DNA from 4 places in the Kitasatospora sp. NPDC094015 genome. Region 4 is predicted to be linked to each of the others. Evidence: riboswitches for the same ligand, from Rfam matches in the RefSeq annotation. Region 4 holds a riboswitch; each other region holds the start of a gene.
What was found. Region 4 has a riboswitch for cyclic di-AMP ahead of ABT014_RS00775 (glycoside hydrolase family 16 protein). Riboswitches for the same ligand answer to the same signal wherever they lie in the genome.
Positions count from the first base shown of each region.

Region 1: it holds a riboswitch for cyclic di-AMP, as region 4 does, so the genes downstream of both, ABT014_RS03230 (C40 family peptidase) here and ABT014_RS00775 (glycoside hydrolase family 16 protein) in region 4, are expected to answer to the same signal.
Region 2: it holds a riboswitch for cyclic di-AMP, as region 4 does, so the genes downstream of both, ABT014_RS04800 (transglycosylase family protein) here and ABT014_RS00775 (glycoside hydrolase family 16 protein) in region 4, are expected to answer to the same signal.
Region 3: it holds a riboswitch for cyclic di-AMP, as region 4 does, so the genes downstream of both, ABT014_RS14760 (transglycosylase family protein) here and ABT014_RS00775 (glycoside hydrolase family 16 protein) in region 4, are expected to answer to the same signal.

Region 1 covers NZ_JBEOUL010000002.1:205,456-209,294, reverse strand. Annotated here, with positions in the region: gene ABT014_RS03240 (NYN domain-containing protein) at 1-37, shown strand, start outside; gene ABT014_RS03235 (C40 family peptidase) at 227-1,255, shown strand; cyclic di-AMP (ydaO/yuaA leader) riboswitch at 1,646-1,829, shown strand; gene ABT014_RS03230 (C40 family peptidase) at 1,840-2,922, shown strand; gene ABT014_RS03225 (C40 family peptidase) at 3,170-3,839, shown strand, end outside.
Region 2 covers NZ_JBEOUL010000003.1:108,824-112,662, forward strand. Annotated here, with positions in the region: gene ABT014_RS04790 (FtsB family cell division protein) at 1-86, opposite strand, end outside; gene eno (phosphopyruvate hydratase) at 205-1,491, opposite strand; partial or broken gene ABT014_RS04800 (transglycosylase family protein) at 1,694-2,383, opposite strand; cyclic di-AMP (ydaO/yuaA leader) riboswitch at 2,385-2,579, opposite strand; gene ABT014_RS04805 (cytochrome P450 family protein) at 2,803-3,839, opposite strand, start outside.
Region 3 covers NZ_JBEOUL010000009.1:226,139-229,977, reverse strand. Annotated here, with positions in the region: gene ABT014_RS14775 (hypothetical protein) at 1-29, shown strand, start outside; gene ABT014_RS14770 (hypothetical protein) at 47-562, opposite strand; gene ABT014_RS14765 (LPXTG cell wall anchor domain-containing protein) at 674-1,300, opposite strand; cyclic di-AMP (ydaO/yuaA leader) riboswitch at 1,776-1,929, shown strand; gene ABT014_RS14760 (transglycosylase family protein) at 1,934-2,968, shown strand; gene ABT014_RS14755 (AEC family transporter) at 3,081-3,839, shown strand, end outside.
Region 4 covers NZ_JBEOUL010000001.1:173,473-177,311, reverse strand. Annotated here, with positions in the region: gene ABT014_RS00790 (Pr6Pr family membrane protein) at 1-47, shown strand, start outside; gene ABT014_RS00785 (alpha/beta hydrolase) at 114-1,235, shown strand; gene ABT014_RS00780 (phenolic acid decarboxylase) at 1,228-1,557, opposite strand; cyclic di-AMP (ydaO/yuaA leader) riboswitch at 1,806-1,973, shown strand; gene ABT014_RS00775 (glycoside hydrolase family 16 protein) at 1,977-3,161, shown strand; gene ABT014_RS00770 (hypothetical protein) at 3,165-3,647, opposite strand; gene ABT014_RS00765 (antibiotic biosynthesis monooxygenase) at 3,737-3,839, shown strand, end outside.

The sequences.
Region 1 (3,839 bases), on a different contig from region 4:
CTCGATCCTGCTGCTGAATCGGTTGGCCCGGGCCTGAATCGGTGAGCCGTCGTCAGCCCCTGGTTGACGGGATGTGTCGGCGGCGTGAAGTCCCGTGGCGGGTAGGAAGTTCGTTCCGGTAGGGGAGTGGCGCCGGAGCATGATCTTCACTAGGGTCTGGCGTCAAACCTATATTCCGGACTTTCGCTCGTTCGGGTGAGTCCAGCAGGAAGAAGGAGCTACCCCCTTGGCCTCCCACCGCCGTCCTAAGCAGCCGAGCCGTGCGCGGGTGACCGTGCTGACCGCTGCCGCAGCGACCGCGGTCGCCCTGTCCGCCCAGGTGAGCGCGCACGCCGCGCCCGCCAAGCCGAACAAGGACGAGGTCAAGGCGCAGGTCGACAAGCTGCTGGACGAGCAGGAGCAGGCCGCCGAGCGCTACAACGGCGCCAAGGAGCGGGCCGACCAGCTGCGCAAGCAGGCCGACCAGCTCCAGGACCAGGTCGCCCGCGGCCAGGGCCAGATGACCGAGCTGGCCTCCGGGCTGGCCGCGGTGGCCGGGCAGGAGTACCGCTCCGGCGGCATCGACCCGTCGATGCAGCTGATGCTCTCCACCAACCCGGACGGCTACCTGGCGCAGGCCTCCAGCTTCGAGCAGGCGGCCAGCACCCAGGCGGACACCCTGAAGTCGCTGAAGGACCAGCAGCGCCGGCTGGACCAGCAGAAGCAGGAGGCGGCGACCGTCCTCGCCGAGCTGGACCGCAGCACCCAGGCGCTGAACGACGCGAAGAACGACGTCCAGGCCAAGCTCAAGGAGGCGCAGCAGCTGCTGAGCCAGCTGAGCGCCGCCGACCGGGCCGCGGTGATGGGCGACAAGGCATCCCGCAGCGACTCCCGCTACGACCTGGCGAACCTGCCGGCCCCCAGCGGCTACGCCGCGGCGGCGGTCGCGGCCGCGATGAGCAAGCGCGGTTCGGCGTACGTCTGGGGCGCCACCGGCCCGAGCACCTTCGACTGCTCCGGCCTGATGGTCTGGGCGTACGCCAAGGCCGGTGTCTCGCTGCCGCGCACCTCGCAGTCGCAGGCCAGCGTGGGTACCAACGTCGGCACCAACATCGCCAACGCCCAGCCCGGCGACCTGGTGATCTACCACAGCGACGCGCACCACGTCGGGATGTACATCGGCAACGGCCTGGTGGTGCACGCCCCGCACACCGGTGACGTGGTGAAGGTGATGGCGGCCGACGCCATGCCGATCAAGACCATCCGCCGGGTCTGAGCCACCTCGGCCGCGCCGGCGGCGGGCCCCTGACGGCCCGTCCCATATCGGACATTTGCCCGTACTTCCGGCGAACTGACGGCCCATGACACGCCCGGGCGGGTCGAGATCTCCTTGTGATCTCCGACACGTTCGGGTGTTTCGCATTCCGGCCGTTTCCGGGATATCCATCATCCCTGCGTAGGGAAGCTGTCACTGTCGGTCGCAATCGCAATCGAACAGGGCAAGGATTTCGACTTTTTTCCGACAAGGATTTGAACGGATCACGGATGGGTTACTAGGGTCATCCCACGGACCGCCGCCCAGTCGCTCACCCAACCAGGGTGACAACGGTGGTCGCCGCCGAGTCCGAGACGCAGCTGGGCAGCCCGACTGCCCAGGGGGAAGCCCCCGTTGGGGGTGCTGTCGATCGGAGCCGGGGAACCACGTTCCTCGGGGTGAATCGGCGCCAGGCCGCCGCTCCGGCGGTGCGCGGAGGACCGCGCACCTGACGGGTGGTCGGTGAGGCGTCGTAGGGCATCTCTTCCGGCCCGAACCCGTCAGCTCACCCGGTAGGCGGTGTGAGGAAGAAGGAGTCCGCCTTCGTGGCGTCCCATCGTCGTCCCAAGCCCGCCGGTCGGGCCCGTGTCTCGATCCTGACGGCCGCCGCGGCCACCGCGGTGGCGCTCTCCGCGCAGACCGGCGCGCACGCCGACCCGGCCCCCACCAAGGACCAGGTCAAGCAGCAGGTCGATGAGCTCAACGAGCAGGCCGAGGTCAAGACCGAGGCGTTCAACGCCGCCACCGAGCGCGAGCAGGACCTGCAGAAGCAGGTCGGGCAGCTCCAGGACCAGGTGGCCCGGCAGCAGGCGCAGGTCAGCGGCATCCAGGGCACCCTGGGCGAGCTCGCCGCGGAGCAGTACCGCACCGGCGGGATCCCGCAGACCGTGCAGCTGATGCTCTCCGCCAGCCCGGACTCCTTCCTCAACCAGGCCGGCGCGGCCAACCAGGTCGGCAGCTCGCAGGCCGACGTGCTGAAGTCGTTCAAGGACCAGCAGGCCAAGCTCGACCAGCAGAAGGTGGAGGCCGAGCAGAAGCTCGCCGAGCTGGACGCCACCACCAAGCGGCTGAAGGCCGACAAGGAAGAGATCCTCGGCAAGCTCGCCAAGGCGCAGAGCCTGCTCGACTCGCTCACCCAGAAGGAGCGGGACGACCTCGCCGCCGCCGAGGCGAAGTCCGCGGCCGAGGCGAAGGCCAAGGCGACCTCCGCCCCGGCGCCCGAGCGCGCCTCCCGCGACTCCGCCCGCGCCGACGTGCCGGTCAACGTGCCGGCCGGCTCGCACGCCGCCGCCGCGATCGCCGCGGCCACCTCCAAGCTCGGCTCGCCGTACTCGTACGGCGCGGCCGGCCCGAGCGCCTTCGACTGCTCCGGTCTGATGAAGTGGGCCTACGCCCAGGCGGGCGTGTCGCTGCCGCGCACCTCGCAGGACCAGGCCGGCGCCGGCACCAGCATCGGCACCAACGTGGCCAACGCCCAGCCGGGCGACCTGATCATCTACTACGGCGACCAGCACCACGTCGGGATGTACATCGGCAACGGCCAGATCATCCACGCGCCGCGCACCGGTGTCCCGGTGCGCTACGAGTCGGCGACCGCGATGCCGATCTCGAAGATCGTCCGCCCCTGACCCCGTGTCACGCCGTCCGCCGGCCCGGTGCTCCCACGAGCACCGGGCCGGCGTCGTCGTACCCGCCGACCTGCGGCGGGCCGGGGATTGGGCCAGCTGTCCGATTAGTGCTCAAATATTCGCTCCTGGAGGGGTTTGGACTGGATCGCCGCGACTCGCTAGGGTCTGCCCCCGGACCTCCGCGAGGACGGCCGACCCGGTCCGGGCGGCGGCGGTGGCCCGGTCGCAGGAACGGAGCCGCCGCAGCATGACCGTGCACCGCCGTCCCCAACTGCCAGGCGTGCGGCGGCTCGCCCGCGCACTCGCGGTCACGGCCGCCGCCACCACCGCCCTCGGTGTGACGGTCGCGGGCAGTGCCCATGCCCTCCCCGGCGCCCCGGTCGAGCCGACCGCCAAGAAGGACGTGAAGGCGCAGATCGACCAGCTCTACGACGAGGCCGAGCAGGCGTCCGAGAAGTACAACGCCGCCCAGGAGTACCAGAAGCGGCTGCAGCGCGAGACCACCCTGCTGCAGGGCCAGGTCGCGGCCGGCCAGGAGGACCTCAACCGGCTCCGCCAGGACCTCGGGTCGCTGGCGGCCGAGCAGTACCGCTCCGGCGGGATGGACCCGGGGGTGCGGCTGATGCTCGACTCCGACCCCGACGCCTACCTGGCCGGGGCCCGCGTGCTCGACCAGGCCGCGCAGCGGCAGAACGACGCGCTGCACCAGGTCCTGGACCGCCAGCGCCGGCTGGACCAGCGCCGCCAGGAGGTCGGCGCCAAGCTCACCGAGCTGGAGGACGTCCGGCGGACCCTCGCGGAGAGCAAGACCGAGATCCACCAGCGGCTGGTGAAGGCGCAGCACCTGCTGAACGGGCTGGGCACGGTCGAGCGGGCCCGGATGGCGGCCGACGACGCCCGGGAGGCCGAGCAGCGCG
Region 2 (3,839 bases), on a different contig from region 4:
AGCGAGCACAGGACGAGCACGAGGACGGTGGCCCGGCTGGTGAACCGCGGCCGTGCCGCCAGCCCCGGAATCCTCCACCTGGCCATCTCGTACCCCTCCTGCGAACACTGGTGCCCCGGCCCCCACCCTACGGGGTGAGGACCGGGGCCCAGGTGCACCGGCCGTGTGTCAGCCGGTCTTGTCGCTCAGCTGCCTAGCGGCTGCTCACTCGGCGGCGCGGAAGCGGGGGAACGCCCCGCGGCCCGCGTACTCGGCGGCGTCGTCGAGGATCTCCTCGATGCGCAGCAGCTGGTTGTACTTGGCGACGCGCTCGGAGCGGGCCGGGGCGCCGGTCTTGATCTGGCCGCAGTTGGTGGCGACGGCGAGGTCGGCGATGGTGACGTCCTCGGTCTCGCCCGAGCGGTGCGACATCATGCAGCGGTAGCCGTTGCGCTGGGCCAGCTCGACGGCGTCCAGGGTCTCGGTCAGCGAGCCGATCTGGTTGACCTTGACCAGCAGCGCGTTGGCGGTGCCGGACTCGATGCCGCGGCGCAGGCGCTCCGGGTTGGTGACGAACAGGTCGTCACCGACCAGCTGGACCTTGTCGCCGAGGCGCTCGGTCATGGCCTTCCAGCCGTCCCAGTCCGACTCGTCCAGCGGGTCCTCGATGGAGACCAGCGGGTAGGCGGCGACCAGCTCGGCGTAGTAGTCGATGAGCTCGGCGGAGGAGATCGCCTTGCCCTCGAACTGGTAGGTGCCGTCCTGGTGGAACTCGGAGGCGGCGACGTCCAGGGCCAGGGCGACGTCCTTGCCCGGGGTGTAGCCGGCCTTCTTGATCGCCTCGGTGATGAGGTCGAGCGCCTCGCGGTTGGAGTCCAGGTTCGGCGCGAAACCGCCCTCGTCGCCGAGGCCGGTGGACAGGCCGCGCTCCTTCAGCACGCCCTTGAGCGTGTGGTAGACCTCGACGCCCCAGCGGACGGCCTCGGAGAAGGACTCCGCACCGATCGGAGCGATCATGAACTCCTGGATGTCCACGTTGGAGTCCGCGTGCGAGCCGCCGTTGAGGATGTTCATCATCGGGACGGGCAGCACGTGCGCGTTGGGACCGCCGAGGTAGCGGAACAGCGGCAGGTCGGAGGCCTCGGAGGCGGCGTGCGCGACGGCGAGGGAGACGCCGAGGATCGCGTTGGCGCCCAGCGAGGACTTGTCCGGGGTGGCGTCCAGGTCGAGCATGGCCTGGTCGATCAGGCGCTGCTCGGTGGCGTCGTAGCCGACCAGCTCCGGGCCGATCTGCTCGATGACGGCCAGTACGGCCTTCTCGACGCCCTTGCCGAAGTAGCGGTTCTTGTCGCCGTCGCGCAGCTCGAGGGCCTCGAAGGCACCGGTGGAGGCGCCGGACGGGACGGCGGCACGGCCCGTGCTGCCGTCGTCGAGCCCGACCTCGACCTCGACCGTGGGGTTACCGCGCGAGTCGAGAATCTCACGGGCTACGACGACATCAATGGACGGCACGAGGCATCTCCTTGCGGAAGCGGGATGTGTTGTCGTTACGACCAGAGCCTAACCGCACCCGGCTGCCCGGCCGCGCAGACCTCGGCTCCGTCTCACCGTGTGACCCGGCTACTCGCCGGTAGTTCACCTGAATGCCCGCAAACCAGGCCGGTCCCGGGGGCGGCCGCCGGACCGGCCCGGCGCGCGGGCCGCCGGATCAGCCGAGGTGGAGCACCTGGCCCGGCTCGATCAGGTCCGGGTCGGTGCCGACCACCGAGCGGTTGGCCTGGTAGAGCCGCTCCCACCCGCCCTCGACGCGCTGCGCCTCGGCGATCGCCGACAGGGTGTCCCCCGGCGAGACGGTGTACGAGCCCTCGCCCGACGGCGCGGCGGCCGGCTCGGGGGCGGCCTGCGCCTCGGCGTCGCGCGGTCCGCGCGAGCCGTTCGCGCTGTTCCCGCCGTTCGAGCCGTTCGCGCCGGAGCGGCCCGGCGCCTCGTCCCGACCGGGACCGTCGGCGTCCACCCGGGCCGGTGAACCGCCCTTGGCGAGGCCGGCTCTGAGCGAGCAGACCGGCCAGGCGCCCGGGCCCTGTGCGGCCAGCACCCGCTCGGCGACGGTGATCTGCTGCGCCTTGGTGGCCTGGTGGGCCTGGCCCGCGTACTGGGTGCCGCCGAAGGAGCGCCAGGTGCTGGGGGTGAACTGCAGGCCGCCGTAGAAGCCGTTCCCGGTGTTGATGCCCCAGTTCCCGCCGCTCTCGCACTGGGCGACCTTCTCCCAGGTGGAGACGGGCGCGGCGGCGGCGACGCCGGCGGTGAGCAGCGGCAGCGCCAGCCCGGCGCCGGCGACGCCGGCGACGATGGCCTGCTCGGCCCGGGTCCAGCGGCGGTGACAGACCGTACCGGTGAAGAGCATGTGGTTCCCTCTCCGAACGCCTGCGAGGTGAGCTGTCGGGTTCGGACCGGGAGGTGGCCCGGCCGCTCGGCGGGTCACAGGGAGGACCTGTGCCCGCCGGCGGCTTCACCCCGAGCCGTCGGGGACGGCAACAAACCTGGGTCCCCCGCCCCTGTCCTTGGTCTGGTCGGTTTCCCGGGCACGGCGGACAGGATTCGGCGTACCGGGTCCGGGGCCCACGGCTGCGGGCTGCACGGAGGTTAGGCAGATCTGTCGGTCAATCACAAGCTCATATCGTGGGTATCACGAGGAAATTACGAACATCGCCAGATCGTTCACCAACCGTCTAGGTATGTCCAGGTTGATGACGTTTCGGACGGCGGCGCGACACGCACGTTCGACACGCCGTCAGAACGGGCCCCGGGCGTCCGGGCGGGTGATCAGGGACGCGGGGTGAAGGCCACCGGCAGTTCGCGCAGACCCCGCATGATCAGACCGCCGCGCCAGCGCAGCTCGGCCGGGTCCGCGGCGAGCGAGAGGTCCGGCAGCCGGGTGAGCAGGGTGGCGATCGCGAGCTGCCCCTCCAGCCGGGCCAGCGGGGCGCCGATGCAGTAGTGGATGCCGTGGCCGAAGCCGAGGTGCGGGTTGTCCCGGCGGGCGAGGTCGAGGGTGTTCTCGGCGGCGAACCGGGCCGGGTCGCGGTCGGCCGCGGCCAGCACCACCAGCACCGGGTCGCCCACCGGGATGTCCACCCCGCCGATGGTCAGCGGCCGGGTGGCGAAGCGCCAGGTGGCCAGCTCCACCGGCCCGTCGTAGCGCAGCAGCTCCTCCACCGCGGTGGCCAGCAGGGCGCGCTCGCCGCGGTGGACCGACTCCTGGAGCAGGGCCCGCTGCTCGGGGTGGCCGAGCAGCGCGTACAGGCCGTTGCCGATCAGGTTGACGGTGGTCTCGAAGCCGGCGAAGAGCAGGATGAAGGCCATCGCGGCGGCCTCGTTCTCGGTCAGGTGCTCGCCGTGGTCGCTGGCCCGGATCAGCCCGGAGATCAGGTCGTCGCCGAGGTCGGCGCGCTTGCGGTGGATCAGCTCCAGCAGGTACGTGCGCATCTTCTTGACCGCCCGGGCCACCCCGCCGCGCGGGCCGCCGCCGTGCCGGATCATCATGCCGGCCCAGTCCCGGAAGTCGTCCTGGTCCTCGGCGGGCACGCCGAGCAGGTCGCAGATCGCGTAGATGGGGAGCGGGAAGGCGAACTCGTGGATCAGGTCGGCCGAGCCGCGGGCCGCGAAGCCGTCGATCAGCCGGTCGGTGAGCTGCTGCACCCTGGGCTCGAACTCGGCGACCCGGCGCGGGGTGAAGGCCTTGGAGACCAGCCGGCGCAGCCGGGTGTGGTCCGGCGGGTCGATGTTGAGCAGGTGGGTCATCAGGTCGGCCTGGCGCTCCCCCGGGATGCCGACCCGGCCGCTGCGGTGCGCCTGCTCGC
Region 3 (3,839 bases), on a different contig from region 4:
CGGTCCGGCTCATCGATCTCACTGCCTGACCGAGGGCGACTCCCGCCTACCCCCAGGAGCCCGCGGTGCCGGTGGTACCCGTGCTGCGGCCGGTCTCCGTGCCACGCGTCTCCGTGCTGCGGCGGGTGGGCGCCGGGATCGGGCCGAGGTCGGGGTCGGAGCTGGTGCGGGTGGTCGGGGCGGCGGCCGTGACGGGTGCGTCCTGGGGAGCGCGGCGGGGCGCCTCGGTGCCGAGCGCCTCCAGGCGGACCACGAAGTTGCGGACACTGGTGTCGTGCGGGTGCTGCGGCCACCGGACGTCCTTGGCGTGCACCACCCGGCTGCGCCGGCCGCCGTGCGAGGAGAGCGGTCCGGGCACCACCTTCACGTCCGGCCGCCAGCCGAGGCCCGGGTAGAGGTGCTCCAGGACCAGCTCCCAGGAGTCCTCCCGGACGTCGAGGAACTCCCCGACCCGGCCCGCCACCACCTGGCTGCCGTACGGCGTCCGCACCACCGCCCGCTGTTCGAAGTCGGCGTCCTTGCCGACCACGGTGATCCGCCACGGGCCGTCGAATCGCAGCATGGGTGTCCTCCTGGGCTTGCGGTCCGGGCGCACGACCGCGCCCGTCCAGGAGTACGGGCCGCCGGGTCGCGGCGGTTCGCCACGTCCCGACGGCCCGTCCGGGTCGTCCGCTCAGTTGCCGTGCCGGCCCTTGCGCCGGGCGGCGACCAGCACCCCGACGCCGACCAGCACCGCGCCGCCGCCGACGGCCGCGATCAGACCGCCGTTGCTGCCGCCGCCGGTCTCGGCCAGCTTCGGCTTGTCGGGCGTGGCGGACCCGCTCGGGGTCGGCGTGCCGGAGGTCGGCGTGGACGGCGAGGCGGCCGGGACGGACGCGCTGGGCGACGGGGTGCCGCTCGGCGGCGGGGTGGGCCTGCCGCTCGGCGGCACCGACGGGCTCGGCGGGGTGGACGGCGGGGTGCAGAGCGGCACGTCGGCGATCTTCTTGTCGACGTGGGTGTCCGCCAGCGTGTAGCGCCAGGTGTCGCCCTTGCCGGTGTAGCCGACGGTCAGCTTGACGGTGCCGTGGGCGTCCACGGTGCCGGTGTACTTCTCGTCGCTGCCCTGGCGGGCGAAGGTGTAGTCGCCCTTGGCCTTGTAGTTGTTGCCGAGCACGACCTGGACGTGGGTCTCGTCGGTCCGGCAGCCGACGGTCAGCGCGGCGTCGCTCGGGTGCCAGGCGAACGCGGTGCCGGAGCCCGCCGCGGCGAGCGCGGCGACCGCGCAGCCCACGACGACAGCGGATCGGACCTGCTTCATGTACGCATCTCCTTCAGGTCCCGGGAGGCGGGACGGAGTTCTCCGGGATTCGGTGGACCGGATTCGATGGACCAGCACGGGCCGCCGCCCCACCCCGGCCGGTCCTGCCGACCGGGCGCAGCGACACGTCAACCCGTCCTACGGCTGCGCCCGGTCGCCGGGTTCAGCCGCGGGGCCCGCCGGGGGCCGGCCGCACCGTGGCCTGCGTCACGCCGGTCGGCGCCGGTCCGCACCCTGCCGGTCGCCCCTGGTGGACGGTGCGACGGCGAACCTCCGGTGCCGCCCCGGGGTGCTTCCGGCACGCCCGCGAGCGCAGGTCAGGAGGGTCTCGGCCACCAAGGCACAAGTAATTCGTGATGATTGTGTGATGCTCAGTATGCAGGCTTGTTATTGAGGCGTTGATCCCTCTAATCTCCGGTTCAGTCCGCTGCTGCGGACTCCCGGTGACACGGCACGCCCAACCCTGCCCACCGCGTGACCGGGACGACCGAAAGACCCTGGGCAGGGGCGGGGGACCCAGGTTCTTTCGCCGATCCCCCTCGGCTTGGGGTGAAGCCGCGCAGCGCGCGGCCGGGCCACCTCCCGGTCCGAACCCGACAGCTCACCTCGCAGGCGTGCGGAGAGGGATATCTGATGGTCTTTTCGGGCTCCGGTCGTCACCGTCGTCCCACCCAGACCGATCGCGCCGTCGCGGCCGCCGGTGTGGCGGGGGTCGGGCTGGCCCTGCCGCTGCTGACCGCGACCGGGGCGCACGCCGCCACGCCGGACACCTGGCAGGCGGTCGCGCAGTGCGAGACGGGCGGGAACTGGACGGTCGACCCGGGCACCGGGCGCTACGGCGGCCTCGGGCTCACCCTGCGGACCTGGGTGGCGTACGGCGGCGACGAGTTCGCGGCGCAGCCCGACCACGCCACCCCGCAGGAGCAGATCACCGTCGCGGAGCGACTGCTCGCCGGGCACGGCCCGAGCCTGTGGCCCACCTGCGGCCCGGCCGCCGGCCTGCCGGCCGCGCAGACCCCGGCGCCCACCAGCACGCCCGAGCCCACGCCGGCCCCGAGCACCTCGGCACCGGTCCGCGGCGACGGCGGCGTGGTCCCGCAGTTCCCGCTGCCGTACCTGACCTCGCAGCCCTCCGTCCCGACCGAGGGCAACGGCACCACCGCCCCGGTCCCGCCGGCCGGCCAGGACCAGCCCGCCGGCCGGCCCGGCACCCAGCCGTCCGGCCAGCCGAGCACGCTGCCGGGCACGCCGACCGGCCAGCCCACCGGCGACCCGACGGCCACCACGCCGGTCACCACCCCGGACCCGACCGCGACCGTCCCCGGCACGCCGGTCAGCCCCTCGCCGTCCGGCACCCCGACCACCGGCGACCTGCCCGTGCCGGGCGCCACCGGCACCACCGCGCCGACCACCGGCCTGCCGGTCGACCCCGCCACCACCCCCGCCCCGACGACGGCCGCCACGCCCGACCCGGCCGCCACGACCCCGGTCGCCGCCACCACCCCGGCGCCCGCCACCACCTACACGGTGGCCCCCGGCGACACCCTCTCCACCATCTCCAACAGCCTGACCCTGGGCGGCTGGCAGCACCTGTACGACAACAACTCCCCGACGGTCGGCGGCAACCCGGACCTGATCCACCCCGGCCAGGTGCTCACCCTCCCCTGAGCCGTCCGGACTTCCGGGCGGGGCCGGCACCGGCCCCGCCCGGAAGCGTGACGGGCGGCCCTGGCAGACTGCCGCCGGCGGCCCGTACCGGACGATCAGCACCCGAGGTTCCATGCAGCACCTGCTCACCGGCTTCACGCCGATCTGGGTGCTCACCGCGGTCGGGTACCTGGTCGCCCGCACCGGGCTGCTCGGCCCGCAGGCGGAGGCGGTGCTCGGCCGGTTCGTCTTCCACGTGGCCATGCCCGCCGCGCTGTTCACGATGCTCGCCGGGGCCCGGCTGGACACCTTCGCCACCGGCGCGATGCTGGCCTTCGCCGCCGGCACGGTGCTCGCCACCGGACTGGGCGCGCTGGCCGCACGCCGGCTGTTCGACCGCCGGCCGGCCGACCAGGCGATCAGCGGCATGGCCGCCGGGTACGTCAACTCGGCCAACCTGGGCATCCCGGTGGCCCTCCAGGTGCTCGGTGACGCCTCGTTCGTCGCGCAGATCCTGCTGTTCCAGGTGCTGCTGGTCTCCCCGGTGATCCTCGCGCTGCTGGACGTGGGCACCGCGCGGGGCGCCCACGGCGGCCGGCTGCTCGCGCTGGCGATGCTGCCGCTGCGCAACCCGATCATCCTGGCCTCCGCCCTGGGCGCGCTGCTCTCCGCCGCCGGCTGGACCCTGCCCACCGCCCTCGCCCGCCCCGGCGAACTGCTCGGCGCGGCCGCCGTACCGACCGCCCTGGTCACGCTCGGCATGTCGCTGCACGGCCACCGCGACCCCACCACCGCCGGGCGCCGCGCGGAGGTCGGCGTCACGGTCCTGCTCAAGACCCTGGTCCAGCCCCTGGCCGCACTCGCCGTCGGCGTCCTGCTGCTCCACCTGCCC
Region 4 (3,839 bases):
GTCGGCACGCCAGGAGCACGCCCGAGCCGGCCGGCGACCCCGGCTGAGCCGGCCGACCGATCGCACCCCCCCGCACCCCCCCGTACCGGCGCGAACCGAGGGAGCACCACCGCATGGGGCTGACCAGCCACAAGGTGCTGGCGATCGCCGTCCTGGCGGCCCTGCTGGTGGCCGCCGCGACGGTGCGCGGCTGGCCCCGGCTGGCCGCCCCCGGCCCGCGCGCGGTGGCCGGGCGGATCGCGGCGCTGCTGGCCACCCAGCTGGCGCTGCTGCTCGCGCTCGGGCTGGCCGCGAACGACTGGTTCTCCTTCTACGGCAGCTGGGACGACCTGCTCGGCACCGCGCCGGGCGGACCGGTCACGGTGACCACCGGAGCCCCGGGCGACGGGCTGCGGGTGCTCGGCCGCGAGCCGGTGCGCGGCGGCGGCGCGGTCGGCCGGGAGCCCGCCGCCTCCGGCGAGATCCAGGCGGTACGGATCACCGGCCCGCGCTCGGGGCTGAGCACCGACGGGTACGTCTACCTGCCGCCGCAGTACTTCCGGCCCGAGTACGCCGGCCGCCGCTTCCCCGCCGTCCTGGTGATGACGGGCTTCCCCGGGGACGCCCGGAACCTGATCACCCGGCTGAACTACCCCGGCGCGGCGCTGCGGCTCAACCTGGCCGGGCGGATGCCGCCCACCGTGCTGGTGCTGCTGCGGCCGTCCCCCGCGATGCCCGCCGACACCGAGTGCGAGGACGCCCCGGGCGGGGCCCGGGCCGAGACCTACCTGGCCCGCGACGTGCCGGCCGCGGTCGCGGCCGGCTTCCGGATCTCGCCCGACCCGCGCTCCTGGGCGGTGATGGGCAACTCGACCGGCGGCTACTGCGCGCTGAAGCTCGCCATGCGCCACCCCGAGGTCTTCCCGAGCGCCGTCGCGCTCTCCGGCTACTACCGGGCCGCCGAGGACGCCACCACCGGCGACCTGTTCGGCGGCAGCCCGCGCCGCCGGGAGGAGGCCGACCTGCTGTGGCGGCTGGGGCACCTGCCGCCGCCCGGCATCGCGGTGCTGCTGGCCGGGGCCGAACGCGGTGACGGCGACTACCTCGCGGACACCCGGGCGTTCGCCGCCGCGGTGCGGGCCCCGATGTCGCTGGCCACCGCCACGGTGCCGGAGGGCGGCCACAACTTCCGGACCTGGGGACTGCTGCTGCCGGCCGCGCTGGAGTGGCTGGCCGGGCGCCTGCGGGTCAGCTGAGCGGCCGGAGCTTCCCGGTGTGCAGCTCGCCGAACCGGCCACCCTCGCCCTCGTACGTCCAGAAGACGCGGACGGTCAGCGCGTTCAGGTCCATCACGTGGCTCACGGTGATGCCGCTCTGCTCCGTCCAGCTGACGAAGTAGACCTGCGGGCCCACCTCGGCGACGTGCAGCCGCACGTCCTCCCACTGCCCGGCCGACTCGCCGAGGCCCTCCCAGCGCAGCCGCGTCCCGTCGGCGGAGTAGGAGTTGCGGAAGGAGGCGCCGTTGTCGACGTCGAACAGGTAGGTACGTCCGGCGAAGCCAGGCAGGGGCGCGGTCATCTCAGGGGTGATCCTCTGATCGGTCGGCGGCGGGTGCGGCCGGGCCCCGGCCGCACCCCAAACCTAGCGGACGCGCGGTCGCCGCAGACCGGTCCGCCGGTGAACCGCTGCCCTACGGAGAGTTCCCGGCGGGCGCCGGTGTGAGGGACGTCTCGTTGTCCGTGTGCGATCCGTCTGCCTAGCCTGCACGGGATGCCCGGCTGGGCAGACCCGCCGTCGGGACGCCTAGTCCTGTCCACCCGAGGGCGGTCACTCGAGCACCGTCATGGACAGGAGCGGGGGAACCAGGTACGTGCCGTGCCCCGCTCCGCCCAGGAGCGGTCCGCGCGGCTTGGGGTGAAGCCGCACCACAGGCGGCCGGGCAGCCTCGTGCCCGAACCCGACAGCTCACCTCGCAGGCGTCGCAGAGGAAATCCCCCATGCGACTTTCCCCCACCCCCGCCCGCCTCGGCCTGCTCGCGGGCGCCACCGTGCTGGCCGGCATCCCGCTGGTCGGCCAGGCCCAGGCGGCCGGCCCCACGGTCACCCAGGACCGCCTCGGCCCGACGGCGATGGCCGCCGGCACCGCCGCCAAGGCCGGCCTCACGCTGCACTCCTCCGGCTGCTTCACCGCCAAGACCGTCGGCGTCGGCGTCCGCGACGCGGCCGGCCACAACCTCGACTTCCCGGGCAACGCGGCCAACGTGCAGATCTGCCCGGGCGGCACCACCTTCACCAGCGCCGCCCGCACCCTGCCGGCCGGCACCTACACCGAGTTCGGCTTCTGGCAGGACTCCGCGAACGCCTGGCACAACCTGCCCGCGCAGACCCTGACGGTGGCCGCGGCCGGCACCGGCACGCCGACCCCGGCTCCCACCCCGACGCCCACGCCGACGCCCACGCCGACCCCGACGCCGACCCCCACCCCCGGCACCGGCGCGCCGGTCGCGGGCAAGGCGCTGACCTGGTCGGACGAGTTCGACAGCCTGTCCAAGACCCGCTGGACCACCGACCGCAGCAGCTCCTACCGCTACGGCACCCACAACCCGGACGACAACAAGCTGGACTGGCTGAGCCCGAGCGGCGTCAGCGTCTCCGGCGGGCAGGCCACCTTCACCGCCAAGCCGGGCGCCAACAAGCTGGAGAACGGCAAGCAGGCCTGGGACACCGGCCTGCTCACCACCGAGTACTCCGCCGAGGGCTTCCAGGTGAAGACCGGCGACTACGCCGAGACCCGGGTCAAGCTGCCCGCCGGCACCGGCGCCTGGCCGGCGCTGTGGACCTGGAAGAACGGCAACGGGGAGATCGACTCCTTCGAGTACCACCCCGACAACCCGAACCTGCTGGAGCTGACCAACCACGTCAAGTCCGGCTCCAAGTACGTCACCGACGCGAACGCGATCGGCAAGGACAAGTGGGTCACCATCGGCACCTACTACGGCGCCGACTCGGTCGACTGGTACGTCAACGGCACCAAGGTCTTCTCCGACAACACCGGGGTCGGCACCAACTGGTCCGCGTACCTGATCCTCAACCTGTCGCTGAGCGCCGGCCAGTACCACCCCGCGCCCACCGGCACCGCGCCGATCACCTTCGCCGCGGACTACGTCCGGGTCTACCGCTGACCCTCACGCCGGCACGCTCAGCGTGAACGGCGTGCCGTCGTCCGCCGGGTGGCGGTCGTCGGCGCCGGACACCAGCAGGTGCCCCTCGGCCCGTGTGCCGGGGGGCACCTCGCGTGCCACCCGGACCGGCGCCAGGACGGTCGCGCTGCGCCCGGCGCCCAGGCCTGCGGGGAAGGTGCACCGCAGCAGGTGCCCGGCGCCGGAGGTGGTGCAGGAGTCGGGGAAGAACGGCCCCTCGAAGGTGAACCCGGCCGGCAGCTCGGCCAGCACGGTGAAGCCCGCGGCGGTCCGGTCCGGCCCGCCGTTGGCGACGAAGCCGTGCAGGGTGGTGGTGCCGCCCGGCGCGGCCGGGTCCGGGTCCAGCCGGACCACCCGCAGGTCCGAGCCGCCGGGGGCGGCCCCGACCGCCGGGCCGGCCGCTCCGCCGACCGCCAGCAGCGCCGCCGCCACCGCACCCGCCGTCCGCGCCGCCGCGCGCGCCGTCACCCGCCTGGCCACCTCGGACCTCCCACCGCTCGCCGTACGGACCGATACTCACGGTAGCGAGCCGAGTGGGACGAGCCGAGGAGGCACGGGTGTCGGAGCGGGTGCTGAGCGAGGTCAGCGGACGGATCGCCGCGGACCGGGAGGGCGGGTTCGTGGCGTCGTACCGGGCCCTGGTCACCGGGGAGCTGCCGG